Regions from separate parts of the Sphingomonas sp. RB1R13 genome, predicted to be linked through region 1. Evidence: predicted binding sites of a transcription regulator. Region 1 holds the regulator's gene; each other region holds the start of a gene.

The links. The regulator LexA, encoded in region 1, represses DNA repair genes until DNA is damaged. The targets are predictions, from matches to a motif close to GTTCCNCNCTTGTTCT.
Positions count from the first base shown of each region.
Region 2: U1700_RS04715 (MmcB family DNA repair protein) is a predicted target of LexA. The motif match lies at 4,132-4,147, and genes of this name have one in related genera.
Region 3: uvrA (excinuclease ABC subunit UvrA) is a predicted target of LexA. The motif match lies at 5,408-5,423, and genes of this name have one in related genera.
Region 4: U1700_RS09660 (S24 family peptidase) is a predicted target of LexA. The motif match lies at 3,961-3,976, and genes of this name have one in related genera.

Region 1 covers NZ_JAXOJM010000002.1:560,396-567,838, forward strand. Annotated here, with positions in the region: gene U1700_RS08920 (SurA N-terminal domain-containing protein) at 1-1,804, shown strand, start outside; gene U1700_RS08925 (anthranilate synthase component II) at 1,788-2,390, shown strand; gene lexA (transcriptional repressor LexA) at 2,456-3,109, shown strand; gene U1700_RS08935 (VOC family protein) at 3,112-3,468, shown strand; gene U1700_RS08940 (ComEC/Rec2 family competence protein) at 3,476-5,536, opposite strand; gene gltX (glutamate--tRNA ligase) at 5,610-7,034, shown strand; gene U1700_RS08950 (citrate synthase) at 7,031-7,443, shown strand, end outside.
Region 2 covers NZ_JAXOJM010000001.1:977,423-984,865, reverse strand. Annotated here, with positions in the region: gene U1700_RS04750 (shikimate dehydrogenase family protein) at 1-410, shown strand, start outside; gene coaE (dephospho-CoA kinase) at 407-1,003, shown strand; gene dnaQ (DNA polymerase III subunit epsilon) at 1,011-1,703, shown strand; gene hpf (ribosome hibernation-promoting factor, HPF/YfiA family) at 1,735-2,325, shown strand; gene U1700_RS04730 (PTS sugar transporter subunit IIA) at 2,404-2,868, shown strand; gene U1700_RS04725 (DUF1491 family protein) at 2,884-3,222, shown strand; gene U1700_RS04720 (cell wall hydrolase) at 3,431-4,072, shown strand; gene U1700_RS04715 (MmcB family DNA repair protein) at 4,176-4,676, shown strand; gene U1700_RS04710 (ankyrin repeat domain-containing protein) at 4,691-5,293, opposite strand; gene U1700_RS04705 (YcgN family cysteine cluster protein) at 5,363-5,800, shown strand; gene U1700_RS04700 (M48 family metallopeptidase) at 5,781-6,485, shown strand; gene U1700_RS04695 (transglycosylase domain-containing protein) at 6,435-7,443, opposite strand, start outside.
Region 3 covers NZ_JAXOJM010000001.1:512,408-519,850, reverse strand. Annotated here, with positions in the region: gene U1700_RS02490 (hypothetical protein) at 1-182, opposite strand, end outside; gene U1700_RS02485 (hypothetical protein) at 321-629, opposite strand; gene U1700_RS02480 (hypothetical protein) at 822-1,565, shown strand; gene U1700_RS02475 (BrnA antitoxin family protein) at 1,604-1,834, opposite strand; gene U1700_RS02470 (EF-hand domain-containing protein) at 1,854-2,294, opposite strand; gene uvrA (excinuclease ABC subunit UvrA) at 2,443-5,397, opposite strand; gene U1700_RS02460 (peptidylprolyl isomerase) at 5,534-6,157, shown strand; gene U1700_RS02455 (excalibur calcium-binding domain-containing protein) at 6,164-6,490, opposite strand; gene ctaD (cytochrome c oxidase subunit I) at 6,785-7,443, opposite strand, start outside.
Region 4 covers NZ_JAXOJM010000003.1:27,175-34,617, reverse strand. Annotated here, with positions in the region: gene U1700_RS09680 (DEAD/DEAH box helicase) at 1-2,075, shown strand, start outside; gene U1700_RS09675 (DCL family protein) at 2,087-2,383, shown strand; gene U1700_RS09670 (hypothetical protein) at 2,782-3,732, opposite strand; gene U1700_RS09665 (hypothetical protein) at 3,750-3,890, opposite strand; gene U1700_RS09660 (S24 family peptidase) at 4,028-4,684, shown strand; gene U1700_RS09655 (hypothetical protein) at 4,867-5,055, shown strand; gene U1700_RS09650 (RHS repeat domain-containing protein) at 5,127-7,443, shown strand, end outside.

The sequences.
Region 1 (7,443 bases):
CGCGAAGGCCGGCGACGAGGAAGTCAGCGATCGCGACATCACCGAGGCGATGGACCGCGCGCTCAACCAGCTGCGCCAGCAGAACCCGGCTGCGACCTATGCCGACCTCGCCCCGCAATTTAATCAGATCATCGATTCGATCATCCAGGCGCGCTCGTTGAGTGCCTTTGCCAGGGACAATGGATTTGTCCTGTCGCAGCGGCTGGTCGGGGCTGCGATTGCCCAGATCCCCGCCACGCGCGGGCTTGACGGAAAATTCTCCGATGCCTCCTATCGCCAGTTCCTGGGCCAGCAGCGACTGACCGACGAAGGCCTGCGCCGCGTGCTGGGCCAGCAGATCATCCAGCAGATGTTCCTTGCCCCCGCCGCCGCCAACGCCCGCCTCACGGTCGGGCTCGCCGCGCCTTACGCGTCGATGCTGCTGGAGGAACGCGAGGGCGAACTGGCGATCATTCCGGTCAGCGCCTTCACCGCCGGCCTTGCCCCGACCGACGCCCAGCTTTCCGCTTATTACGCCACTAGCAAGGCGCGCTATACCGTGCCCGAGCAGCGCAGCCTGCGGATCGCCCGCTTCGGCCAGGCACAGGCCGTTGCCACGCCACCCTCGGCGCAGGAAATCGCGACCTATTATACCGCGCACCAGGCCGATTATGGCGCCAGCGAGACTCGCGTCCTGAGCCAGGCCGTTGTCGCCGATGCCGCCGCCGCCAATGCACTTGCCGGTCGCGCCAGGACCAGCCCCTTCGCCGCTGCAGCCCAACCCGCCGGGCTCAGCAACGCAGACGTCTCGGTCGGCCCCCAGACGCTCGCCCAGTTCACCGAGCTGGCCGGCGCCAAGGTTGCCAGCGCGGTGTTTAATGCCACGGCCAAGCCGGGGGCAATCGTCGGCCCGATCAAGTCCGATCTCGGCTACCACATCGTCCGCATCGAGAGCATCAAGGCGAGCGCGGGCAAGAGCCTGGCCGCCGCCACGCCCGAAATCATCGCGAAGCTATCCGTCGACAAGCGCAAGGATGCCCTCAGCGACCTGGTTGACCGGATCCAGACCGAGATTGAGGATGGCGGCAGTTTTGCGGATGTCATCGCGCGCAACAAGCTGGCGGTGGTCGAAACCCCGCTCATCACCGAACAGGGCAAGCAGCTCGGCAACCCTGCCTTCACCCTTCCACCCGAGCTTGGCGGGGCGCTCAAGTCGGGCTTCGAACTGACCGCAAACGACAAGCCGGTGGTTGAAACGCTGCCCGCCGACGCTGGATTTGCGCTGGTCTCGGTCGGCCAGACCGTTGCTTCTGCGCCCGCGCCGCTGGCCCAGATCCGCGCCCGCGTCGCGGCCGACTGGACTACCCAGCAGGGCCTGGCGCGCGCCAAGCTTGCCGCCGAGGCGATCGCGGCCAAGGTCGCCGGTGGCCAGAGCTTCGCCCAAGCAATCGCCGCCGCCGGGGTCAAGCTGCCTCCCGCCTCGCCGATCCACGCCCGCCGTGCCCAGCTTCAGCAGGCCCCGCCGCAAATCCTTCCGCCGCTCAAGATGCTGTTTAGCCTCGCCCAGGGCCGCAGCCGGATGGTCGCGATGCCTGACGCCAATGCCTTTGCTGTCATCCGCGCGGTCAAGGTCATCCCCGGCAATGCGCTCAACCAGCCCGCGCTGATCGCGCAGGTCCAGGGCCAGTTCCAGGAAGGCGCGTCGCAGGAACTGGCTGACCAGTTCCTCAAAGCGGTCCAGGCCAAGGTCGGGGTGGTACGCAACGAGGGCGCGATTGCGGCGACCCGCCAGCGGCTCGTCAACCCGGGTGCGGCCGCGCAATAAGCGCATGTCCGCCCGGCTGTTGATGGTCGACTATGACGACAGCTTTACCTTTATGCTGGTCGACCTGCTGCGCGTCGCCGGGGCGCAGGTCAGGGTCGTGCGTGCAAGCGAGATCAGCGTCGGCGACGCAATGGCCGACGATGTCGACGGCATCATCTTGTCCCCAGGTCCAGGCCATCCGCGGGACGCGCCGACCGCCATCGCCATCGCTGCCGCCTGCATCAGCGCCGGGCGTCCGCTGCTCGGCATATGCCTCGGCCACCAGGCGATCGCCCTAAGCGGTGGCGGAACGATCCGCCGGGTTCGCCCGGTTCATGGCATGAGCAACGCGGTCAATCACCACGGCGCGGGATTGTTTGCGGGACTTCCAGCGCGGTTCAATGCCACGCGCTACCACAGCCTGGCGGTCGATATTCTGCCCCGCGAATTTACTGCAAACGCGTGGAGCGACGATGGCACGATCATGGGCTTCAGCCATCATACGGCGCCAATACACGGGCTTCAGTTCCACCCCGAAAGCATTGCCAGCGAATATGGTCCGGCGCTCGTCGGGGCGTTTGTCGGCGTGGCTGAAAAGGGCGCTTGACGCGGTCGGCGACGTTGCCTACACGTTCCGTATCTGTTCTTACTGGAACCTTAGAGGACGCGCCCATGCTCACCGCCAAGCAGCATGAACTTCTCAGCTTCATCAATCATCGCCTGGGCGAGACCGGGATCAGCCCGAGCTTCGACGAGATGCGCGAGGCACTTGAGCTAAAGTCGAAGTCGGGAGTTCACCGGCTGATTTCGGCGCTCGAGGAACGGCAATTCATCCGTCGGTTGCCTAATCGTGCGCGCGCGCTCGAAATTTTGAAGATGCCCGATCTCGCGGTCGCGAAGCCCGCGCCGATCGTTGCGCCAACGCGGATCCGCGCAGCGGCGAATGACCTTATCGAAATTCCAATGCACGGCCGGATTGCGGCGGGAACGCCGATCGAGGCCTTGCAGGGTACCGAAGCGTTCGCAGTGCCCGCCGCACTGCTCGGGCCGGGCGAACATTATGCGCTCGAAGTGTCAGGCGATTCGATGGTCGAGGAAGGCATACTCGACGGCGACTATGCGCTCATCCGAAAGGTTGACACGGCGCGCGAGGGGGAGATTGTCGTGGCCCTGATCGATGCCGCCGAGGCAACGCTCAAGACATTCCGCCGTGAAGGCCAGATGATCCGCCTCGATCCGGCCAATCGACATTATCAAGCCCAGCGTTATCGTCCCGAGCAGGTCCAGATCCAGGGCCGGCTGGCGGGCCTGATCCGGCGCTACTGAGGATGGGCGACGAACCGGCGGGAATTCGCATCGATTATGTCGAGCTGCCCAGCCTGACGGCGCATGAACTGACCCGCGCCTTCTACACCAAGGCGTTCGGTTGGCGCTTTGCCGATTACGGCCCCGACTATTCGGCGACCGAAGGCGGCACGGTCGATGTCGGGCTCAACGGCCAGCATGACGACGCGCTGTCGGCACCGCTTCCGGTGGTTCGGGTCGAGGATCTCGACAAGGCGTTCGACGCCGTGGCGGATTCAGGCGGAATCATTGCCCGACCGATCTTTGCTTTTCCGGGCGGGCGGCGATTTCACTTCATCGATCCGTCGGGCAATGAGCTCGCGGTGTGGAGCACGCGCTAGGCTCTCGCTAGCGAACCCCCGACCATGGATGCTGCCCGACGCGGTCAGCGACGCTCTCGACCTGTGGTTCCGCGCCAAGGACAAGCGACAGGCCACCGCTCTGGCCAAGCGAATCTCGGTCCAGCTTGAGCCAGCGCGGGGTGCAGCCGCGCGGCAGGCGGCGCTCGGCGACAACGATGTCGGCGCGGGCACAGGCGGCAACTGTATCGGCCCAAGGTGCAAGATAGGCCGAGCGGAAGGCGAGGATGTCGAATCGGCGGCCGTCTCGCTCGATCGAAAAGGCGCAGGCGTCGTCATTGCAGCGTGACGAACGATCGTCCTCGATCCAGCCCGTCTCTCCGTCGAAGCCGGCACTTTCGGCGAACAGGCTGCGGGTAAAATCACCAGCACGTTCGCGCAGCATCTGCGGCGCGCCGTCGGGACCGATGACCGCGACATGGCGACCGTCGCCGCTGACCAGCAAGTCGGGCGTCGCGACGCTGATCGCGGCCAGGGCACCGGCGGCCAGCGGCGCAAGCCCCCATGCCCGTACCCTGCCCCGCCACAGGCAACACCAAAGTCCGCCCAGCACCATCGCCACGAACGCTGCGGTCGGCATTGTCGGCAGCATCGCGACCGCACCAGGCAATCCCGCGACACGGTGCGCGATCCACAGCAGGGCATCGAGCGACCAGCCCGTCGCGACCCACAACGGGTGCCCAAGCCCGACCGCGTCAAGCGCTAGCGCTGCGGCCTCGAGCGGCATCGACACAAAAGTTGTCAGCGGGATCGCCACGAGATTGGCGATCACCCCGTAGAATCCGGCGCGATGAAAATGATACAGAGCGAACGGCATAAGCGCGAATTCGACCGCCAGCCCGGACAGCAGCAATGACGATATCCGCCGCCCGAGACGCTGGAGCGGATGCTCCTCCCGCGCCGCGAGGAAGCGTTTGACCGGGCTGAACTCGTGGAGCGCGATGATCGTCGCCACCGACGCGAAGCTCATCTGGAAACTCGGCCCCACGACCGCCTCGGGGACGAACAGCATGACGATCACGGCGCCGGTCGCAACCAGGCGCAGGCTCATCGCTTCTCTCCCCAGCGCCATCCCCGCGAGGACGAGCAACGCCGCTACGCAGCTGCGAACCGTCGGGACCTGCGCACCCGTCAGCAGCGTGTAGCCGATCCCGGCTGCGGCCGCGGCCGCGGCGGATACCAGCATCAGGTTGAACCGAAGTGCCAGCACTTCGCTCAGCGCGAGCAGGCGCAGCGACAGGAACATCGTCGCCGCGACCACTGCGGCGATGTGCAGCCCGCTGACCGACAGGAGATGGGCAAGCCCCGAGCGGCGCATGGCGTCAGCGTCGAGCTTGGAGATGGCGTTCTGATTGCCGGTGGCAAAAGCAGTGGCTACGCTTCCCGAGGGGCCCGGGAGCGAGGCCTGGATATGCGCGTCGAGCCGGCTGCGTAGCCCATCGAGCCCCGAAAGCGGCGCCGAACGGGTTACGACGACCTCCCCAAGCGACTTGCCGACCGCGCCGAGCCCGTTGAACCAGGCGTCGCGGGCGAAATCGTGCCCCCCGGGGAGGGCCATCGGTGGCGGGGGCGCGAGGCGCGCGCGAAGCTGCACCGTGACGCCGCTGTTGAGGCCGGACGGCGCTTGGTCGAGGTCGAGGGTCACGCGGACCAGAGGTGGCAATTTGGCGTCTGCCGGGGCGAGTGTAAGGCGCAGCTTGCCGTCGGCGACGCGCGGCTCAACCTTGGTCACGGTCGCGGCAAAACTGGCGATGACCGGGCGATCGATGCGCGGCGCGGCGACCGTCGCCGAGCGCGTCCACGCCAACCCGACGCCGAGTGCAATCAGCGCGCCGAGCCAGGCCAGCACCATCCCGCTACGGCCGGGTACAACCAGTAACCCGGCGAGCAGCGCGGCAGCGGCGATGCACAGCAAGGCTTCCCACTGGATTGGGCCAGCCAGCCAGAACCACAGCCCAACGCCGAGTCCCAGCGCGACCGCCGCCCACAATGGCAGCTGGTTGCGCTGGCGCTCGAGGAACAGCTCCAGCCCGCCATGGACGCGCGCCATTTGCCCGCGGATGTGCAACGCTGCCAGTGGCAGCGGGGAACCTGCTATGCTACGGGCGCTCGCCCACTCCATGATGCCCCCAAGACAAAGGATCGGCCGCTTGACCGCAAGGCCAGTAGTTACACGGTTCGCGCCATCGCCAACCGGTTTTCTTCATATCGGCGGCGCCCGCACTGCCTTGTTCAACTGGCTGTTCGCGCGGCACCATGGCGGGCGCTACCTGCTCAGAATCGAAGACACTGACCGCGCTCGATCGACCCAGCCAGCGATCAACGCGATCATCGACGGGCTCGACTGGCTCGAGATCGGCGGCGACGAGCCTCCGGTGTTCCAGTTCGACCGCGCCGGACGTCATGCCGATGTAGCCGAGGAATTGCTCGCCAAGGGGCAGGCCTATCGCTGCTATCTGACGTCCGAAGAACTCGCCGAACGGCGCGCGACGGCACAGGCCGAAAAGCGCCCGTTCCGCTTGGTAAGCGAGTGGCGCGAGCGCGACGCCCCCGCCGATGGCCGCCCGTTCGTGGTGCGGATCAAGGCGCCGACCGATGGCGAGACAGTAATCGAGGACCTCGTTCAGGGCCGGGTGACCGTTGCCAACGCCGAGCTCGACGACATGGTCCTGCTGCGCTCTGACGGGTCGCCGACCTACATGTTGGCAGTGGTGGTCGACGATTCCGACATGGCGGTGAGTCACGTGATCCGCGGTGATGACCATTTGAACAATGCCTTTAGGCAGTTAACGATCGTTCGCGCGATGGGATGGGAGGAACCCGCCTATGCCCACATTCCGCTTATCCACGGACCCGATGGCGCCAAGCTGTCGAAGCGGCACGGCGCGCTGGGGGTCGATGCCTATCGCGACGAGCTGGGGATACTGCCGGAGGCGCTCGTCAATTATCTGCTGCGGCTTGGGTGGGGTCATGGCGACGACGAAATCTTCACCCGCGATCAGGCAGTGGAGTGGTTCGACCTCGATCATGTCGGCAAGGGCCCGGCGCGGATGGACTGGAAAAAGCTGGAAAGCGTCAACGGCCACTACATCCGCCACGCCGACGACCGTCGCCTCGCCGAGTTGGTTGCACCAGCCCTCGGAACTGACGCAGCGGGGCGCGAACGGCTCGTCGCCGCCATGCCCGAGCTCAAGGCCCGGGCGCATGATCTCAATGGCTTGGCCGATGGTGCTCGCTTCCTGTTCGAACAACGACCGCTGACGATCGAGCCTGCCGCCGTCGCCCTGCTGACGGGCGAATCGCGGGGTTTACTGGCCATCACGAGTAAAGCCTTCGCCGCGCTACCCGACTGGAGCCTTGAAACCATTGAAGGAGCGGTTCGCGCCGTCGCCGAAGAGACCGGCCAAAAACTGGGGAAGATCGCCCAACCGCTGCGCGCTGCGCTCACGGGGCGCACGACCTCACCCGGAATCTTTGACGTCCTCTTGCACCTCGGGCAGGGCGAAAGCATTGACCGCATCAACGACCAGTTGGAGCCGACCGAATGACCGAGCCGACCACCATCAAGACCGGTAGCAGTGAAAAAGCCTACACTACCCTGCCCGGCACGGTGGGCCCGGAAGTCGTCGATATCCGCAAATTCTATGCCGACACCGGCATGTTCACCTACGATCCGGGTTTTACCTCGACGGCATCATGCCAGAGTGCGATCACCTACATCGATGGCGATGCCGGGATATTGCTCCATCGCGGCTATCCGATCGACCAGCTGGCTGAGCAGTCGAGCTTCATGGAAGTCAGCTATCTGCTGCTTCACGGCGACTTGCCGAGTGCGACCGAACTCAAGGACTTCAGCTGGACAATCTCCCGCCACACCATGGTCCACGAGCAATTGTCGACTTTCTACCGTGGCTTCCGCCGCGATGCACATCCGATGGCGATCCTGTGCGGGGTGGT
Region 2 (7,443 bases), on a different contig from region 1:
CCTTGGCGCTGACCGATGCCGGTTTCACACTCTCGGTCCATGGCCGCACCGCCGGATCCGCGAGCGCCTTTATCGAGGCGATCGGGATCGACGCCGATGCCTTTGCGATCGGCGAGAAAGGCCGCAACAGCGACGCAACACTGCTCATCAACGCGACCTCGCTCGGCATGACCGGCCACCCGCCCTTCCCGATCAGCCTCGCCGGCTTCGCCCCTGACACCGCCGTTTACGATATCGTCACCTCGCCGCTCGACACTCCGCTGCTTATCGACTCGAGGACGAGGGGAATGCGCAGCTTCGACGGATTGCAGATGCTGGTCGGCCAGGCAGCGGTGGCGTTCGCGCTGTTCTTCGGCCAGCCCGCGCCCCGTGAGCATGACGCCGAACTCCGCAGGTTGCTGACGTCATGACCATCAAGATCGCCCTCACCGGATCGATCGGAATGGGCAAGTCGACCGTGGCGGCGATGTTCGTCGCCGCCGGGATTCCGCTGTTCGATGCCGATGCCGAAGTCCGCCGGATGCAGTCTGACGGCGGCCCGCTGGTCGAGGCGATCGAGGCGCGCTTTCCCGGCACGACCCAGGGCGGCGCCGTCGACCGCGATCGGCTCGGCGCGCGAGTGCTCGGAAACCGTGACGACCTCGCCGCACTCGAAGTAATCGTCCATCCCGCCGTCCAGGCGGCGCGGGCCGCCTTCCTCGACGCGCACCATGGCGCGCCTGCGCTCCTGTTCGACATCCCCCTGCTGTTCGAAACCGGCGGCGAGGCAGCGTATGACAAGGTCATCGTCGTGTCCGCCCCGCCCGACGTCCAGCAAGCGCGGGTGCTTGCCCGGCCCGGCATGAACCGTGACAAGTTTGCCGGCATCATGGCCCGGCAAACTCCCGACGAGCAGAAGCGCGCCAGGGCCGACTTCATCATCGATACCGGCGGCAGCCTGGACCAGACAAGCGCCGAAGTGATCGCGATCCTTGCTTGTCTCGGGCTGCCAACGGGTCGATAGAAAGATCATGCGCGAAATTATTTTCGATACCGAAACCACCGGCGTCAATCCGGCGGGTGGTGACCGCATCGTCGAGATCGGCTGTATCGAGATGATCAACCGCGTCGAGACGGGGCGCGAATATCATGCTTATTTCCACCCTGAACGGTCGATGCCGAGCGAGGCCGAGGCGGTCCACGGCCTGTCCGACCGGTTTCTGAGCGACAAACCCTTGTTCAAGGACAAGGCGCAGGAGCTGATCGATTTCCTCGGCGACGCGCCGATGGTCGCGCATAATGCGGGATTCGACTTCGGCTTCCTCAATCGCGAACTGGCGCTGTGCGGGCGCGACCCGATCTGCCTGACACGGATGGTGTGCACCCTGGTCATCGCGCGCACCCGCCACCCTGGCGCCAAGCACAGCCTCGACGCGCTGTGCAGCCGCTTCGGGGTCGACCGCAGCCAGCGCGTGAAACATGGCGCACTGCTCGATGCGCAACTGCTGGCGCAAGTCTATATCGAGCTGACCGGGGGCCGCCAGATCGGGCTCGGCCTGGTCGCCGACGTCTCGTCCGACAGCGTTGCCGCGGCAGCCCCGGTCGACCGCCCACTGCGCCCCGCGCGACCTCATTTTGCGAGCGACGAAGAAATTACCCGCCACCGTGCGTTCATTGCCCGGCTCAAGCAGCCGTTGTGGGAGCGTTTCCTTACCGCAGCATGAGTCTTGACGCTGGCGCACCAGGAGAATGAATTTGGATATCAGGGTTTCAGGACACCAGGTCGACACCGGTGAGGCTTTGCGCACGCATGTCAGCGAGCGGATCAATGCGATCACCGACAAATATTTTTCCAAAGCGGTCGCCGCCAACGTGACCTTCGGGCGCGGGCCTTATGATGATTTCACGTGCGACATCGTCTCGCCCGTCTCGCAAGGCGTGGTGCTTAAAGCCTCCAACCGCGCCAACGACGCGCATGTCGCCTTCGAAGGCGCTGCCGACAAGATCGAGAAGCAGTTGCGCCGCTATGTGAAGCGGCTGCGCGAAAGGCGGAGCCAGTCGGCGCCTGACAACATCGCTGAAGCGCCCGCCGAAGTTCAGGCCAATGCCGGCTACACCATCTTCGCCGCCCCGCGAGAGGAAGAGGAGCCGATCAGCGACAGCCCGCCGATCATCGCCGAGACTCGAGTCGATATTCCCGAGGCCAGCGTCGGCGACGCGGCGATGATGCTCGACCTTCGCAACACCAACGCGCTGATGTTCAAAAATGCCAAGACCGGCGATTTCAACATGATCTATCGGCGGGACGATGGCACGATCGGCTGGGTTGAACCCGGCGGGGCCTGACAATCGTTGGCGACGGGCCTATCGGGCTTTCCGCAAGGAGAGGGCGAGGGCCTGTTCCAACGTATAAAGTGTCGGCTCATGCTGCTTTCCAATCTTCTCGATTTCGATTCGATCCGCATTGGCGTGTCCGCGCGGACCAAGCGCGGGCTGCTCAACCAGCTTGGGCTCGATGCTGCCCAGCGGCTTGGGGTCGATCCCGAAGCGGTCCAGAAATGCCTCGCCGAGCGCGAGCGGCTCGGCTCGACCGGCTTCGGCAATGGCGTTGCCATTCCGCACGGCAAGTTGGCCGCGCTCAAGACGGTCTTTGTCATGGTCGCGAAACTGGCCGAGCCAATCGATTTCAAGGCGATCGACGATGTCCCGGTCGATATCGTGTTCCTGCTGCTGTCCCCGACCGATGCCGGCGCAGAGCATTTGAAGGCGCTCGCCGCGGTCAGCCGGGTCGTGCGCAACGCCGCGACGCTCGAGAAATTGCGCGGCGCGCGAAGCCGTGATGCCTTTGCTGCTGTGCTGATGGAGGCCGACGAGCGTGACGCGGCCTGATCGCGCGGCTGGCCGGTGAGCATACCCCGGCTGTCGGCCAGTTTCGAGGCGACCGCGCTCATCCGGCTGACGCAAATCCACGGCGGATTCGGCACGGTCGTCCACAAGGGCGATGCCGAACGCGGCTCTTTGTTGCTGCTGATTGCCGAACGCGGGGTGCTGGCGACCGTGCTGGCACGGCAGTTCGACGGGCAAAATTATGCCTGGGCGACGCTTCCGATCGACTGCACCGATTCGGCCAAGACCCGATTGTTCCTCGAAAAACGCGCCCGCAACGACCCCGACGAATGGCAAATCGAACTGGACACCCCGTCCGCGCAACGACTCGTCGCCGAAATGACCGCGGCGGGTTGATCGCACCTGCTCCATGATGAACAGGAGATAACAGCTGCAAAGCGTAGGGCATTCCAGTCGGCCATATCGGGCCCGGAATGCCACGCAGACGGGGATCGGATCCGCGGGAATTTCTTGAAGGGCGCGTTTTCGCCCTCCTTTCCGCGCACGACGATCACCGCACGAAGAATTGGTTTGAATGTCCGTGTCGTTTCGCACCTCCTTGTTGGTGCTGGCCTCCCTGGCCTCCTCCTCGGTCGCTCCGGCGCAGGTTGTTCCTGCCGCGCTGACCGCCAATGTTTCGGCTCACGAGGCGCTGATTGCGTCGAACGAGCTTCCCCGGACCGTCGTTCCGGCCATCATCCAGTCGCTTCCCGAAGCCCAGCCGCTGCTTAGCGACTCGCCGGTCAAAGCCCCTTTCGATGATGAAAACGCCAATGAAATCAAATCGGTTCCGGGTGAAACGCTGAGCGCGATGGTATCGCGGCTGAAGAGCGTCACCCCGTCGAGCCGCGAGATCGAATGCCTTGCCGGCGCGATCTACTTTGAATCGAAGAGCGAACCGCTCGCCGGACAGCTGGCCGTCGGCGAAGTCATCGCCAACCGCGCCAAGTCGGGCCGCTTTGCCTCGACCTTCTGCGGTGTCGTGTTCCAGCGCGGCCAGTTCAGCTTCGTCCGCGGCCACTCGATGCCGGGGATCGCCCGTGCCGGTGCGCAGTGGAAGACCGCCGTCGCGGTCGCCAGCATCGTCGCCGCCAAGCTCAAGTCGTCGAGCGCCCCGCGCGCGCTGTTCTTTCACGCCACGCGCGTCTCGCCGCAATGGCACGCGACCCGCGTCGCGACGATCGGCAATCACATCTTCTACCGCTAGAATAGCGGAGATCAGGTCTCTGGGAGGGGACGAGCAGGGACCGGAAGCCAATGGCTTTCGGTCCCGCTTTGTTCTGGGGCTGCATTGGCCTAAAGGTGGCGCCATGAGCAGCGCTCCGATTCTCGCCGGGCCGATTCCCGATTGCTTCATCGACCTGCCGCCGATCGCGGGCGAGGTTGCGCGTGGGGTGACCCGACTATTCTGCCGCCGTGACTGGTTCGCGATGTGCGAAGTGCCGCTGCCCAACGGCCGCCGCGCCGACCTGATGGCGATCGATTCGAAGGGCCAGCTGACGATCGTCGAGATCAAGGTGGCCAAGGCCGACCTGCTCGGCGATGCCAAGTGGCGCGACTATCTCGACTATTGCGACCATTTCTTCTGGGCGGTCCCCCCGGCTCTCGCACACCACACCGACGCCGACAGCTTCCTGCCGAACGAGGCGGGGCTGATCGTCGCCGACCGCTATGATGCCGCAATCGTCCGCGAGGCGGCGCTGCGCCCGCTCGCCCCGGCGCGGCGCAAGGCCGAGATATTGCGCTTCGCCCGCCGTGCCGCCCGCCGCCTCTCGGCCCAGATCGACCCGACGCTGGGCGATATGAACTAACGGCGCTTCAAACTTTATTTGAAGACGGGTCCCGAGACGCTCTTCTTGGTCGACTTTACGCTGTCCATCATCCGCACCAGCTCGCCCGACCGCGCATCACGCCGAGCATAGTCGCGCGCGCTGTATCCCGCCGCCGAATCGCGCTTGTCGGGGTTGGCGCCATTCTCAAGCAGCACGCGAACAACCAGCGGCTGGCGCGCCTCGACCGCGACGATCAGCGGGGTTTCGCCAAGCTTGTTGGTGCGATCGACCCCGGCACCGACCGCCAGTAGCAGCCGCGTGCCCTCCAGCCAGCCCAGCCGAGCCGCGATCAGCAGCGGAGTCTCGCCGCGATTGTCGCCAACATTCATGTCCGCACCATGCTGCGCCAGGAAGCCGATCCAGCTCGCATCGCGCCGTCGCGTGGCAATGTGCATCGCCGCCTCGCCCTTGGCGCCGCGATAGTTGACGACGGTGGATCCCGTGCCTTCGGCCAGCGCGATCGCCTTGTTGGCGTCGGCATCGCGCACCGCGGTCAGGAAGCTTTCGCCGTTATTCGTGCCGAGTTGCGCCTGCCCCGGCACCGCGCCGCCGAGCAGCGCCAGCCCGATCACCGCCGCCAACATCTTTGCTCGCATCGAAAATTCCCCGTCTGGTCCGCACATGGCTTGAACCCCCGGCCATGCCAGCCCATTGCTGGCCCCGCCATGAATAATGCAACGCCTTTCTGGGAAAAGCCGCTGCGCGATCTCGATCGCGGCCAGTGGGAGGCGCTGTGCGACGGCTGCGGCCGCTGCTGCCTGCACAAGCTGGAGGATGAAGATACAGGCGAACTCCACCCGACCAATGTCGCGTGCAAGCTGCTCGACCGGCGCACGTCGCTGTGCACCGATTACAAGCATCGCCGCAAATATGTCTCGGATTGCGTAGTGCTCCACCGCGACCGGCTCGACGAGCTCGAATGGCTTCCGTCGACCTGCGCCTATCGCCTGCGCGCCGATGGCCAGCCGTTGTTCGACTGGCATTATCTGATCTCGGGCGACCGCGAGAGCGTCCATGCCGCCGGCCAGTCGACCCGCGGCTGGACGATCAGCGAAATCGACGCCGGCGAGCTTGAGCATCATATTGTCGATCGCCCCCTTTAAGGGAGAGGTCGTCGCGGGGGTCCCGCTGACGCTCAAGGTCCATCCTCGGGCGCGCCGGCTCAAGCTGCGCTTCGACGAGAAAAGCGGCGGCCTGACGCTGACCGTCCCGCCGCGCACCTCGCGCCGCGTCGCGATTGAATGGGCGACGAGCCAGGCCAAATGGGTCACGACCCAGCTTGCCCGCCAGCCCGGCGCGCAGCCGCTGACGCCCGGGGCAACCATCCCGTTCGATGGCGAGGAGGTGCGGCTGGCTTGGGCCGAGGGCACGCCGCGTATCGTCCGGCGCGAAGGCGATGCACTGGTCAGCGGCGGCCCGCGCGACGGCTATGGACGCCGCATCGAAACCTGGCTCAAGGCCCGCGCCCGTGACGCGCTGTCGACCGAAACCGCGATCATCGCCGCCGCCGCCGGGGTCGCGATCCGCAGCGTGTCGATCGGCGATGCCGATTCGCGCTGGGGCAGCTGCTCGGCGGCGGGGGCGATTCGCTACAGCTGGCGGTTGATTCTGGCCCCGCCGCACGTCCGTCGCTTCGTCGTGGCGCACGAAGTCGCGCATCGGCTGCACATGGACCACAGCAGCGCGTTCAAGGCTGCCGAGGCGCGCCTTTATGGCGGCCCGGTTGCGCCGGCCCGGCTATTGCTGCGCCGGCTGTCGCCCGTCCTGCGCCGGGTCGGCCGGGACTGACCCTGCCGGCGGCGGGGGTGTCGGCGGCCGCCGCTGCGCCCCGCGCTTGAGCACCTCGTCGAGGAAATCCTGGTTGGCCGACCCGGTCCCGTCGGAACGGACCCCCGGCTGGCCCGGCTGTTGCGCGGGCTGGCCCGGCTGGGGCATCCCTCCCGGGAAGGGCGCCGGGCGATCACCGGTCGGGATCGGATTGCCGTCGGCGTCGACCATCTGGCCCTCGGGCGCGATCAGATTATCGTCGATCGGCGCGCCCATCGCTTCCTCGTCGGGCTCCAATTGCCAGTCGGGCATCGGCACGACGGTGTCGAACTGCTCGACCGGACGATTGGCGGTCGCGACCAGCATGTAATCGTGGAACGCCCGCGCCGGGGCGGTGCCGCCCTGCAAGCCCGGGATTGGCCGGGCATCGTCGCGACCCATCCACACCCCGGTGGTCAACCCCGACGAGAAGCCGACAAACCAGCCGTCCTTGTTCGAGCTGGTCGTCCCCGTCTTGCCCGCGACCGGACGCCCGATCTGCGCCGCGCTGCCGGTCCCGGTAAGCACCGCCGACTGGAGCAGGTCTGTCATTTCGGCCGCGACCCACGGCGCAACCAGCACGCGATTCTCGTTCGCCTCGCGGTTGTAAAGCAGCCGCCCGTCGGCGGTGACGACCTTGCGAATGCCATAGGGCGACACCGCGATGCCATGATTATTGACCGACGCGAACGCCTTGGTCATCTCGATCAGGCGGACGTTGCTCGATCCCAGCACCATCGACGGGTAGGTCGAAATCTCGCTGGTGATGCCGAACCGCCGCGCCATGTCGGCAATCGTCGAAAAGCCCAGCTTGGCGCCGATCTGGGCCGAGATCGTGTTGATCGATCGCGAGAAAGCCTCGCGCAGCGTCACCTGGCCAAGATAGCCGCGGGTTGAATTGCGCGGCTTCCACCCCTGGATATCGACCGGCTGGTCGACC
Region 3 (7,443 bases), on a different contig from region 1:
GAGACCTCAATCCAGTCCTTGTGCCCGGAGCGGGCGGCGGAAGTGGTGGGGGCGGGGGTGCCGCCGATCTTGAGAAAGGCGTTGAGCGCGGCGCTGGCGGGGGTGGCGGCGAAGGTGGCGGCGAGGGTCGCGGCGGCGGCGAGGGTGATGGTGCAAAGAGTGGGTTTGGTGACGATGGGCATCGCTCGGGTCCTTTGACGGGAGGCCATGGAACGGAGCCAGATACGCGGCCGGGCAGGGGGGCAGTGTAGGCGTGTTGCGCGCGAGGGGAAGCCCGCGAGCGAGCGGCAGCGACAGGCGAGCGCACGAAGACTCCCCTCTCAGAATCGGATGCGGATGCGGGCCATGACGCGGTTGGTGGGGATGGGGCCGATGCTGCCCTGTTCGGTCACGACCCCGACGCGGGCGCCGGCGATGCCGAACTCGGCGGGGCCGAACCGCGGCGTGTCGGCGGGGGCGAGCGGGGGGAGGCGATAGCGGTCCGCCTGCCGGGTCCCGCAGACGATGATTTCGCCGGTCGGGGCGGCGGGGCAGGCGGTGGTCAGCGTGGCGAGGTTTGCGGGCGGCGCGTCATGGCGCGGGGTCGAGCCGGCACTCGCCTGAAGCAACAGGAGCAGGGTCGCGAGCATCAGGCACCTCTCGCGGAAGTGTGGTCGAGGGGCGGGGCGGGGGCAAGGGTTTTAAAGATGGGTATTGACGGCAGGGGGTGGGACCGGCTCGCGGTGAGGCCCGCGCCCACAGATATGGGTTGACCGGGCGGGCGCCACTGGTCTGAAGATGGCGGTGCAAGCGCGGTCGAAACCGCCGCGAAGGAGAGGCCGATGACGGGGCAGGATCGCAGGCGGCGGCCGGGGCTGGCGGTCATTGCCGCGTGCATAGCGGTGCCTGCGGCGGTAGTGTTGTGGCCGGTGTTCGGGCTGGGCATCCCGCCGCGCATGATATTGGGCGATCCGTCGACCTTTACCGAGCAGCCGGCCTATCTCGGGCTGATTTCCGATCTTGGTTTCGTTGGCTGGTGGACGGCGGCGGTGGCCTGCCTGATTGCGGCGTCGGTGACCCCGGTTGCGACTTATCGGCGCGCGCTGGTGGTGGGCGGGGTCCTGTCGGCGGTGCTATGCCTCGACGACCTGATGATGCTCCACGAGACGTTCGGGGAGAAGATCTTCTTTCCTTTCTATGTCGTGGCGTCGGCGCTGTATCTGTGGCGCGAGCGGGCGCTGCATCGCCGGGTCGGCCCGGCGTTGCTGGTCACCGGACTGGCGTTGCTGGCGACGAGCCTGGCGATCGATTCGGTCGCGGACCTGGCGGAGGGGCATCCCGCCTGGTTCGACCATGCCGCGCGATCATGGTTGCATCTCGACCTGGCGGCGTGGTCGGCGGGGCGCAATCCGGCGGTCGACGACCTCCACTCGACGGGCGTGTTCCAGCCGATGCGGATGGCACTCGACGACTGGCGACGGATCGCCGAGGACGGCACCAAATTCGCGGGGATCGTGAGTTGGGCGGTCTATCATGTGTATCTGGCGCGATTTTGTCTGGTGAGTGGGGGTGAGGGGCGGGGGTGAGGGTTGAGGGGGTGAGGGTCGAGGGGAGCTTGCTCCCCCTAGACCCCCGCCGCTTTCCTCAGCGCCTCGTTCATTCGCGATTGCCAGCCGGGGCCCTGGGCGCGGAAGGCGGCGATGACGTCTTGATCTAGGCGGAGCGAGACTTGCGCCTTGGCCGAACCCGGCGGACGGCCGCGGCGGGCGGCCATTCCGCCGACGCGCAGTTCGGCGCGGTCGAGCATTTCGGTGGTCCAATCGGGCGCATTATCCGGATCCACCCAGCTGCTCACCAAACTCGGCTTGCGCCCGTTAGCCCTCGGCCGGCCTGGGGGCGTGGCGGGAGGCGTCGGCGCGCTCGGCGGCGGTGAGGATGCCGTCGTGGTTGACGTCCATTTCGTCGAAATGGGCGAGCATGGCGGCTTCGAACTGGGGCCGGGTGACGGACTGGGCGGTGGCGAAGCTGCGCTTCATATAGTCGAGCGTGTGGCCCCCGATACCGGGCGCGACGTCGCGGTGGAGGGCGGCGCGGCGCAGGAGCAGTTTCCCGCCGACGCTGCGCGCTTCCTCGCGCGTGACGAGGCCGTCGTGATTGGCGTCGAACTGCGCGAACAGGCTGTCGGCGCGCTCAAGGGCTTGCGCGCGGGTCATGTCGGGCGGGGTGGCGCCGTCGCGGGCGTGCGCGTGGGCAAGCGCGGGGGCGGCGGCCGCAAGCAGGGCTGCAGCCATGAGTGAGAGGGGCGGAAACGACATCGCGAGCTCCTTCGGTGCGGGTCGAACCGGCCGAAGGATTGCGGGCGGCTTCGACGCAAACCACCGTGGGCTGGGGCCGATGAATGAGGGGTTGCTGGCGATGGAGCGAGCGGGCGAGGGGTCGAGACGACCACCGCGGGGGCGGGCCTCAGACGTCGAGGGTTGCCGCTTGCTTGGAGCGTTTGGGGGCGTGCTTGACGAGGGGCATATCGACGCGTTCTTTTTCGAGGAGGGGCTTGAGGTAGAAGCCCGTTGCGCTCTTTTTCTCCGCCGCAATTGCCTCCGGGGTTCCGACCGCGACGATGTCGCCGCCTTTGACGCCGCCGTCGGGGCCGAGGTCGATGACCCAGTCGGCGGTCTTGATGACGTCGAGGTTGTGTTCGATGACGACGACGGTGTTGCCCTGCTCGACCAGCGCGTGGAGGACTTCCAATAGTTTGCGGACGTCTTCGAAATGGAGGCCGGTGGTCGGCTCGTCGAGGATGTAGAGGGTCTGGCCGGTGGCTCTACGCGACAGTTCCTTGGCGAGCTTGACGCGCTGGGCCTCGCCGCCGCTGAGCGTGGTCGCCTGCTGGCCGACCTTGACGTAGCCGAGGCCGACTTCCTGCAACATCGCCATCTTGTCGCGGATGCCGGGGACCGCTTTGAAGAAGTCGACCGCATCCTCGACGGTCATGTCGAGTACCTGGGCGATACTCTTGCCCTTGAACTTCACCTCCAATGTTTCGCGATTGTATCGCTCGCCGTGGCAGACGTCGCAGGTGACGTAGACGTCGGGGAGGAAGTGCATCTCGATCTTGAGCAGGCCGTCGCCGGTGCACGCCTCGCAGCGGCCGCCCTTGACGTTGAAACTAAAGCGGCCGGGCTTGTAACCGCGCGCCTGGGATTCGGGGAGGCCGGCGAACCAATCGCGGATCTGGGTGAAGGCGCCGGTGTAGGTCGCGGGGTTGGAGCGCGGGGTGCGGCCGATCGGCGACTGGTCGATGTCGATGACCTTGTCGAGATGTTCGAGCCCGGTGATCCGGTCGAACTTGCCGGCGAGGATGCGGGCGCCGTTGAGAGCGCGGGCGGCGGCGGCGTAGAGCGTGTCGATGGTGAAGCTGGACTTGCCCGAGCCCGACACGCCGGTGATGCAGGTGAAGGTGCCGAGCGGGATCGAGGCGGTGACGTTGCGAAGGTTGTTGGCGGTGGCGCCGTGGACGGTGAGCTTCTTGCCCGAGCCTTTGCGGCGTTTGGCGGGGAGAGGGATCGAACGGCGGCCCGAGAGATAGTCGGCGGTCAGGCTGCCCTCGCAGGCCATGAGATCGGCCAGCGTGCCCGCGCACACGACTTCGCCGCCGCGCACCCCTGCGCCGGGGCCCATGTCGATGATATGGTCAGCCGAGCGGATGCTGTCCTCGTCATGCTCGACGACGAGGACGGTGTTGCCGAGCGATTTGAGCCGCTGGAGGGTTTCGAGAAGGCGGTCATTGTCTTTCTGGTGGAGGCCGATCGAGGGCTCGTCGAGGACGTAGAGGACGCCCGACAGGCCACTGCCGATCTGGCTGGCAAGGCGGATGCGCTGGCTTTCGCCACCCGACAGGGTGCCGGAGGTTCGGTCGAGATTGAGATAGTCGAGCCCGACATTGTCGAGGAAGCCGAGGCGCTCGTTGATCTCCTTGAGGATGGCGCGGGCGATCTCGCGCTGCTGGGGGCCGAGCTGTTCCTCGAGGCCGCGGAACCAGGCGAGGGCGTCGGACACCGAGCGGCGGGCGGAGAGGCTGATATCCTCGCCGATGATCTTGACCGACAGGGCCTCGGGCTTGAGGCGGGCGCCGTGGCAGGTCTCGCACGGCTGGGCGGCCTGGTAACGCGAGAGCTCCTCGCGCATCCAGGCGGACTCGGTCGAGGCCATGCGCCGCTCGAGGTTGCCGATGACGCCTTCGAAGGATTTCTTGACCTCATAGGATTTGCGTCCGTCGACGAAGCGCAGGGTGATCGCCTTGCCCCCGGTGCCGCGCAGGACGGCGTATTGCGCGGCCTCTGGCAGCTCGTTCCACGGGGTGGCGAGGTCGAAGTCATAGGCGCGGGCGAGGCTGCCCAGCACTTGCATGTAATAGGGGGAGGGCGGGTTGGACTTGGCCCACGGCACGACCGCGCCCTTGGCGATCGAGAGGGTGTGGTTGGGGACGACCAGATCCTCGTCGAACAGCATCTTCATGCCGAGCCCGTCACAGGCGGGGCAGGCGCCCTGGGGAGCGTTGAAGGAGAACAGGCGGGGCTCGATCTCGGCGATGGTGAAGCCCGAGACGGGGCAGGCGAATTTCTCGGAAAAGACGATCCGGCCGGGGGCGCCATAGTCGAGCTTCATGCCCGAGGCGGTGACCTGTTCGGGGGCGTCGCTGGGGTCGGCGGGGTCGAGGAAGGCGAGACCTTCGGCCAGCTTCAGCGCGGTTTCGAAGCTGTCGGCCAGCCGCGACTGGATGCCATCGCGGATCGCGATGCGGTCGACCACCACTTCGATGTCATGCTTGTATTTCTTGTCGAGCGCGGGGGCGTCTTCGATGTCGTAAAATTCGCCGTCGATGCGGACGCGGGTGAAGCCGGCGCGCTGCCATTCGGCGAGTTCCTTACGATACTCGCCCTTGCGGCCGCGGACGACGGGAGCGAGGAGGTAGTGGCGCGAGCCTTCGGGCAGCGTCATGGTGCGATCGACCATTTGGCTGACGGTCTGCGCCGATATGGGCAGGCCGGTCGCGGGGGAATAGGGCACCCCGACGCGGGCCCACAGCAGGCGCATATAGTCGTAGATTTCGGTGACCGTGGCGACGGTCGAGCGCGGGTTGCGGCTGGTCGTCTTCTGCTCGATCGAAATGGCGGGGGAGAGGCCGTCGATATGCTCGACGTCGGGCTTCTGCATCATCTCGAGAAACTGGCGGGCGTAGGCCGAAAGCGATTCGACGTAGCGGCGCTGGCCCTCGGCATAGATGGTGTCGAAGGCGAGGCTGGACTTGCCCGATCCCGACAGACCGGTGATGACCGTCAGCGCATCGCGCGGGATTTCGACGTTGACGCCCTTGAGGTTGTGCTCGCGGGCACCCCTTACGGAAATGTGGGTAAGCATGAAGTGAACTGTTCCATATTTGTTCGCATGGGGCAAGCGGGCGGGGGCGAGGGTTTGGAGATAGGGGCGATGCGCTTCGGTTCAACCGCTCGCGGGCGGCGGTTGCGCTTGGAACAAGATGCGCTAGCTTGCTGTAATGATGTGTCGATTCCTTGTCGCCGTGGCGCTGGCCGCTGTTTCCCTGAATGGCGCGGGGGTGGCGCAGGTTGCGGCGCCCGTTTCTGTCGCGCCCGCCCCGGCCCCCAAGGCCGATATCGTCAAGGTTGCGATCGTAACGTCGAAGGGGCGGATGGTGATCGCGCTCGACCGCGGCCATGCCCCGATCACGGTCGCCAACTTCCTCCATTATGTCGACACGAAACGCTATGACCGGCAGAGTTTTTACCGGGCGATGCCGTATGACAAGGGCGGGCTGATCCAGGCCGGGATCACGAGCAATGCCAAGCTGCTGTTCAAGCCGATCGCGCATGAGCCGACGTCAGTTACGGGGCTGAGGAATGTGCGGGGCACGATTTCGATGGCGCGGATCGAGCCGGGCAGCGCGCGGAGCGACTTCTTCATCCTGACCGAGGATATCCCGGGGTTCGACGACGATGTCGCCGACCCGGGCTTCGCGGCGTTCGGGAGCGTGGTCGAGGGGATGGATGTGGCGGACAAGATCTTCCACGCGCCGGTGTCGCCGACCAGGGGAGTGGGGGCGATGAAGGGGCAGATGCTGGCGCCGGCGGTGAAGATTTTGCGGGCGGTGAGGGTGAAGTGAGGGGGGCTAGCGCAGCCGATATTTGGGCAACGGCTCGCACGCGAGGCCATCCTGATCGGCATCAAGGCCGTCGCGGTAACCCGGTTCGCCACGTTTGATCGACTTGGCACCATTCATTTGCGCCCAAGAGCAACTGGGATAGTAGGTCGGCAAAAGCCGCCGGATTGAATTCCAGTTCGTGATCGCCAATCCAGCAACGAAGACGGCCATTGCAAGGCCAGCGATTAGGCCGACCGTTTTGTTTCTGATCGAACGGCGTTTTTGCTCCTCTCCAGCCAGAGCATATGGCCCCAGCTTTACAGGCTGAGCTCGGAATGGCTTTCGAAAGCTCATTATCAAAAGATAATATGATTGCGACGCAACCCGCAAGTGCCCGCACTTTTGTCATCCCCGGACAGGCGGGGACCCAACTGGTGGGGGTTGCTTCGGTGGGCTTGGGGAGATCGGTTCCCGCTTTCGCGGGAATGACGGGGGAGCAGATGACTACCCACGCCACGCCCTCACGGGGATAAACCCCGTGACGTCGATCCTGTCGCTACGCGCAGGTCGGCCGGCTTTCGGCAGCTCTTCGACAGAAGGCCCGGAACCGCGTTGCGATTCCGGGCCTTCTGCTCGGCGCCTCAAGACCTAGTTGATCTTCGGCAGGGTTTCGAACTGGTGATAGGGCGGCGGGCTCGACAGGGTCCACTCGAGCGTTGTCGCGCCTTCGCCCCAGGGGTTGTCGCCGGCCTTCTTGCCCGCGGCCAGGGACCAGAACAGGTTGACAAAGAACACCGCCATGCCCGCGACCGTGACCATGTAGCCGTAGGTCGACACCACGTTCCACTTCTCGAACGCCGGAGTGTAGTCAGGGATGCGGCGCGGCATGCCGTCAAGGCCGAGGAAATGCTGCGGGAAGAAGATGATGTTCACGCCGACGAACATCAGGAAGAAGTGCAGCTTGCCAAGGGGCTCGTTGAGCATCTTGCCGCTCATCTTGGGGAACCAGTAATAGAAGCCCGAGAAGAGGGTGAACACCGCCCCGAGGCTGAGCACATAATGGAAGTGCGCGACCACGTAATAGGTGTCCTGCATGTAGGTATCGACCCCGCCGTTGGACAGGACGACCCCGGTCACGCCGCCGACGGTGAACAGGAAGATGAAGCCGATCGCGAACAGCATCGGGGTTTCGAAGCTGATCGAACCGCCCCACATGGTGGCGATCCAGCTGAAGATCTTCACGCCGGTGGGGACCGCGATGATCATCGTCGCGGCGGTGAAGTACATCTTGGTGTTCACGTCCAATC
Region 4 (7,443 bases), on a different contig from region 1:
GGCTTGTCGATCAGATGCGGATCGGTACGGCGCGCCTTGCTATTTATCTCGCCCCGACTCGCGCGCTCGTGTCAGAGATCGAGATCAGCCTGTTGTCCCTACTCGGTAAGGACGGCCCGGTCGACGTGTCGTCGCTCCCGCTGCGCGAGAAGTTCGACTCCGCCCGCTCGGGCGGCAAGAGCCTGATCCTGGTGTTCACCCAAGAGCGTCTGCACCTGCTCGCCAATCTGCTCGGCGTTGATTTCTCTACTGACCTGCTCATCGTCGATGAGGCGCACAAAATCGGCGACAATCAGCGCGGCGTGATCCTTCAGGACGCGATCGAGCGCGCGACCCGGGCAAACCCTAAGCTTAAGATAGTTTTTATTAGCCCTGCAACCCAGAACCCCGAAGCACTTTTGGCCGATGCGCCCGTCGGCGTGAACACGGTGTCGGTCGACAGCGACACGCCGACCGTTCTCCAGAATGTAATTTTCGCGGACCAAGTGCCGCGCAAACCGAAGCTCTGGGCGCTGGCCGTCCGGCACCATGAAGCCTTGCTGTCGGTCGGGACGCTCGAGCTTTCCAGCGGGCCAAGCGGGCCCCGGAAGCAGCTCGCCTTCATAGCGGCCGCCGCAGGGCAGCGCGGCGGCACTTTGGTCTATGCGAACGGCGCGGCGGAGTCGGAGAGCGTCGCCGATCTCATCAGCCAGCTGCTGCCCAAGCCGGTCACCATCGAACCCGAGCTCGCCGCCCTGGCCGATCTCGCGCGCAAGGGCGTGCATCCGCAGTTTAGTCTAGCCCCCTTGGTCGAGCGCGGCGTCGCCTTCCACTTTGGCAATATGCCCTCCCTAATCCGGCTCGAGATCGAGCGACTGTTCCGATCAGGCAAGATCCGCTTTCTGGTCTGCACGTCGACGCTCATCGAAGGCGTCAATCTCTCCTGTCGCACGATCGTCCTCCGTGGTCCGCGCAAAGGGAAGGGGCATCCGATGGAGCCCCACGACTTCTGGAACCTGGCAGGGCGGGCCGGGCGCTGGGGAGACGAGTTCCAAGGAAACATCATCTGCATCAGTCCAGGGGACAGAACGGCGTGGCCAACGGGCGTGCCCTATCGCGCGCGCTATCCGATCAAACGCGAAAGCGATGCCGTCCTCGAACTTGGCGACGATTTGACCAAGTATCTGTTCAACCGCGACAATGCCGACTTGTCGGCGCTCGGTCGGTCGGATCAATTTGAGCAGGTCGGAGCGTATTTGTTGACTACCTATTTGCGCCTCGGCTCGATAACGACCGCCAGTCTTGCTAAACGCCATGATAAGGTAACCCTTGAAAAGCTGGATAAGGCCCTCAAAATCCTCGCCGCACAGATCGACATCGACGTTGACTTGGCCGAGCGACACCCCGGCGTAAGCCCTATCGGCCTGCAACACTTGCTCAACGAGTTTCGCGAGTACCAAGGTAATATCGAAAACCTGCTGCCGGCCGAGATTGCGAGCGTCGATAGCTATGATCGGTTCGTCGCGATCCTGGGCAGGATTCATACGCACATGTTCCCCGCATTCGGTCCCGAGAATGTCAATCGGCTCTACGCGCTCGTCATCGTCAATTGGCTCCAGGGTCTGTCATTGGCGAACATGATCCGGAGGAACGTCGAATGGCATATTAGTGCCGGCAGGCGCTATCGCTTGCCGGCACTGATCCGGGACACGATGGATCTCGTCGAGCAGATCGCACGCTTTAAGGCGCCCAAATATCTGTCAGCGTACATGGACGTGCTGCACCTCCACCTCCGCCAGATCGGCCGCGAGGATCTAATCGACCAGGAACTCGACATCGGCACACAGCTCGAATTCGGGGTATCGTCGCGGACTTTGCTGTCTCTGATGGAGCTCGGCCTATCCCGCATGAGCGCGGTTGCCTTGTACGAGAAAATCGCCAGGGACAATCTTAGCAAAGCGGAGTGCATTGATTGGATAACCGAGCGTCGCGGCCGTCTCGAGACGCTGGAGATCCCGCTCATCATTGTCCGGGAAGTGCGCGAGCGTTTGCTCCTGGCCGATGACCAAGGTTCCGAGGTGCACAGCCAGGGATAAGGAACTACGCCATGCCTGCGAAGCCCATCGATCTAGGACCTATGAATTTCGTCAAACGAGGTGATGCCGTCTCCTACCTCAACGAGATGCTCTATCGCTACGACCTTGGCGACAAAGTCGGCGCGGCAGACGCGGAGATCCTGCGCGCAGCACTCGACCGCCATCCCGCGGCTGCGGCCAAGGTCGGTAGCGGCATCACTCATTTCAGCGTTCGCACCGCAGAATTTGGCACCCGTTGCTTCTGGGTGAACCGTCCCGACGGCAGCACCGAAAAATTCTCGCACACAGCTTGCATCTACGGAACCTGATCGCCTTCCTTTGGCTCGACCGATCGACGCAGGCCAACCTAGAGCTGTCTTCCCTCCAGTCAAAGCCTCGCGAATGTTAGCCATCCGAATGAATTGGTTCTTCTTGACTCGGCAGCGAGCTGAACGAACGTCCTCTTCTTTGCTCTGGTTGCCCGAAAGCTGCCGGTCCGTTTTCGGCCCAACTGCAGACATTAGCAGCACCAAGATGTTTATTTTAGGAGTGCGCCGGTGCAGCATCGGCTCGGTCGAAAAACGGTCAACCGGACACCGCGGTTGCGCGCCGTCTCGACCCTACTTCGTGCGTTCAGTCGCCAGGGTCATTCTCCTTATCCGAGTGGCTAGTGCTGCGATTTATCGGAGTTGCACTTTCGCTAAAGCGTTTCATTGCGACGCGGCGCCTACCACGCCCGAGCGCTCAGCTCGGCCAGTGTTTCACTTAGTTCGCCAATATATACGAGCGTTACCTGATCTTTATGGCGGCAGCCCTCCCGCTTGCTCCTCTCGCATGCCGCCGTAAACTTAACCCGAAGCTGTGTGTATAAGCCTTCGCCGCCATCGCTCTGCGGCATCGCCAGCATCACGGTAGCTTGCCCGTTGGCGGCGAAGGGCATGGCTTGGCCCACAGTCACCGGTCCCTGCCCCGCCCGTGATAGCGCGACCATCGGCGGTTCCGAGCAGGCTGAAGATACGAGCACCTCGCAGCCGAGGTTCGTAAGCAGCAATCGATCGCCATCGATTGTTACGGACCCGCTCCGTTCCCCTTGCGCTTCTAGTGCGAGCTCGCGCGGTTTACTTTCGACCGCTTTCATCGTCGCGACCCGGATCGCAATGAACAGGTCTCGGCCATCGATGCTAAACGTTCGCGTCCGATCGTTGGTGGTCGAGCCTTGGATTTTGGTCTGGCCATACACGATCGTGCGTGCGTTGAGCCCGACGTCGCCGTCGGATGTCACCGTCACGCCGCCGGCTTTGAGCGCTGCGACGATGCGGGGCTCGCCGGGAGGTCCGGATAGTTTGCTGACGTCCTTGACGCGAATGATCGTCAGCTCGGTGAAGTGGGCGGTAAAATGATCGCGAACGTGGGGATCAATACCAAGTAGCGAGAACAGGCCGGTCGACAGGCTGAGCTGCAAATTCTTGTCGATGTTGATGCCGTTGAGGCTGCGTACGGTCTCGAGATTGTCGGCGGTGGCTCCCTCACCGGTCGGTCCGTAGCCTTGGACCCACAGCGCGCCGACCGGGACGTCGGGTCTGGGCGAACGGATCGCGGCAAACCCGTCGAACGCCGCATGCGGATCGGGGACGAACCTGTCGGCGCCAATAGCGGGAGCGCTCGCTGCGAGCAGCAACGCGGCGATGCAGCCTCTCATATTCCTCTTCGCTTGGCGCGGTCGAGATAACGCAGCACCTTGCTGATAGTTGCCTGGCGCGGCTCGCGCCCTGAGCGCAGGTCGAACACGAAGCGCGGGTCGCCGACGCTCTCGCGCCCGAACCGGGTCGGTGGCATGCGAGCTGCACGCAGATGTTTCTCGACCCTATCCAGCAACATAATCCGCTTCCGACTCGCCTTAAACTGCGTTGCCCATTTGTTCTCATATGAAATCCTACTTGTCTAGTCTCATCCTAGTCATTATAGGATGATTTATGAAACAAGATGACGCTCGCACCAATCTCGAACGGCTGATCCGGGAACGGCGCGAGGACTATGCAAATCTGTCGCGGCTGCTCGGCCGGAACGCTGCTTACATCCAGCAGTATATTAAACGCGGGGCGCCGCGCGAGTTGGCCGAGCGTGACCGCAAAACGCTTGCTCGTTACTTCGGCGTTGACGAGGAGCTGCTAGGTGGTCCTTCCCCGCTGAGCGAGGACAATGCACCAAGCAAGCTCATTGCCATCCCGCGCTATAATGTCAGCGCGTCGGCGGGCTCGGGTGCGCTCGACGGCAGCGAGCGCCCTATCGCCCACATCGGTTTTGAGCCGCTATGGCTTGAGCGCCTCTCGCGAGCCCGTCCACGTGACCTTTCCATCATCCAGGTCGAAGGCGACTCGATGTTCCCGACGCTTGGCGACGGCGATGATATCATGGTCGATCGCTCGGCCGCGCTGCGCAAGGTTCAGGACGGCATCTACGTCCTTCGCCGCGACGATACGCTGCTGGTCAAGCGGATCACCGTTCATCCTACAGATACGACGATTACTATCTCCTCAGACAACCCGACTTACGCCCGCTGGCCCGACTGCCGGCCTGAGGATGTTACGATCATTGGGCGAGTGATCTGGGCGGGACGCAGCATTCGCTAGCTGCGAATAGGACAAGTCCTACAAAATAGATGCCTCTGGTCGATTGTTGGATAAGTCCTATCGATCGTGACCTATTCTTCCATCTGTCCCGGCGGAATGGGAAGAGTGCTCTCCCTTCTCACTCGCGTTCCGCCGGGCACTTCGAGGTTCCCATGCGGCGATCCGCACTTCTCATTGGACTGGTGTTGGCAGGCAGTCCTGCAGTTGCGACCGAAACCATATCGTACAGCTATGACGCTCGAGGCCGCCTGATCCGGGTCGCCCGCACCGGCACCGTCAATAACGGTGTCAGTACGAGCTACCAGATGGACAAGGCCGACAACCGGACGGCCAAGACGACGACCGGGTCGCCCAACCCCGGACCGCCGTGATCTGAGCCGCGCCTCGCGCGCTTCCTTTTCTGCCGCTCGCGGCACGCCAATATTTGCATCGGAAAAATATCATGACCTCGACCTCCATCGGGCGCCGCCTTCGCGTGCGCCGCGCTCTGCTCAGCTTGACCACCGTCCTCAGCCTTGGAATTGGTGCTCCGGCGCTCGCCCAGCTCGCGGCGCCGGTTCCCGTTCGCCAAGCGCTGGACGCCAATGGCGTCGACCTGTTCAACGGCACGCTGCGCTTGACCGCGCCGGCGCTGTCGATGGGTCAGGGGGATCCGCAGGGCCTTGTCTACGCCATGTTCAACAACGGGAGTGGCTGGACCGACAATGTCACCGCCGCACTCAACCTCTCGGGCACCACGATGATCGTCAATCTTGGCGGAAAGACCGATACCTTCACGGTGTCGGGGACGATCTATCTGCCGACCGAAGGCAATGGCGCGACGTTGATCTACAACTCGACGACGAACGTCTACACCTACACCGCGGCCGACGGTACGGTCATCCACTTCGACAAGAACCGTGCGACCAACTCGCCCTACTACTCCAACGCCGGGCGCGCCACGGACCTGCTTCGCCCCTCAGGCGTCAAGCTCGTCTACAGCTACTCGCCGATGGACTATTGCCGGACATGGAAGCCAGGCGGCAATGGCAGCATCTGCACATCCACGGGCACGATCTACATCCTCAACACAATCCGCAATAGCTACGGTTATCAAATCAGCCTTCAACATCCCAATACCGAGTACATTTACGATTCGACCACGCCCGAGATCCAACCCAACTTCGCGATGGTATCGAAGGTTACCGGCGCAACGATGACCAATCTTGCAGTGGCGTCGGGCGCAAGCACCCCAACCGAGACCCTTGACGACACTCCCATCGGCGGCGTTCCATATTTCTCGGTCACCGATCCCATGGGCCGCGTCACCAAATATCGCATGACCTCAGGCCTCCTCAGCGGCATCACACGTCCGGCCAGCACGTCCGAAGATGTGACCATCGGCTACACCTCGGGCCTTGTGTCGAGCATCGCCACCCCGGCAGGTACGACCAGCTATGCTAGGAGCGACGCTTCGGGCGTCCGCACCGTCACGGTCACCGATCCGCTCAGTCACGCGACCGTCTACACTTTCGATATCGCCTCCCAGCGCATGACGGGAGTGACCGACCCCAATGGACATGCGACCGGCGCGACCTACGACACCAGTGGCCGGCTCACTCGCGTCACTCGTCCCGAGAGCAATTATACCCAGGTCACCTATGACGCCCGCGGCAATATTACCGAGAACCGCACTGTCGCGAAGTCCGGTTCGGGGCTTTCCGACATCGTCTCGACGGCGGGCTACGATATTAGCTGCGCCAACACGATCACCTGCAACCGGCCCAACTGGACCAAGGATGCCAAGGGCAACCAGACTGACTATGCGTATGAGGCTACCCACGGCGACCTGCTGAGCGTCACCTTGCCCGCGCCGACGACGGGTGCGGTACGACCCCAGACCCGGCTGAGCTACTCGACCCTCCAGGCCTACTTCAAGAACAGCAGCGGATCGATCGTCGCGTCGGGCGAACCGGTCACGCGGCTGACCGGAACCTCGGCTTGCCAGACCGCCTCGAGCTGCACCGGTACAGCCGACGAGGTGAAGGCAAGTGTCAGTTATGGTCCGCAGACGACCGGTGTTGGCAATAATCTGCTTCCCGTTTCGGCGAGTAAGGGGTCGGGCGACGGCGCGCTGACCGCGACCACTGCCTACGCATACGACGATGTTGGCAATCTTCTGACCGTCGATGGCCCGCTTGCCGGCACGGCCGACACGACCCGCTATCGCTACGATGCCGGCCGTGCGCTAATCGGCACCGTATCGGCGGATCCAGACGGAGCGGGCCCGCTGAAGAACCGCGCCAGGCGGACGATAATCGACGCGCGGGGGCTGGTCACCCGGGTCGAGAATGGGACAGTCAACAGTCAGTCCGATGCCGACTGGACCGGGTTCGCCGCAGCCGATGCGGTCGACGCGACCTATGACACGTCGCTGCGGCCCGCGACCGCGAAACTGAGCTCGGGCGCTACCGACTATGCGTTGACCCAGACCAGCTATGACGCTGCCGGCCAGGTGCAATGCGTGGCACAGCGCATGAACACGGCGGTCTACGCCTCACTGCCGGCCTCGGCCTGCACGCTCGGGACCAGCGGAAGCTTCGGGTCGGATCAGATCGCCAAGACCCTCTACGACAATGCCGGGCAGGTGACCCAGGTGCGGGTGGCGTTCGGGACCGCCGACGAGGCCCCTGAGCGGACGCTCGCTTATTCCAACAATGGCCAGCTCATCTCGCTCACCGATGGTGAGACCAACAAGACTAGTTACGTTTATGACGGGT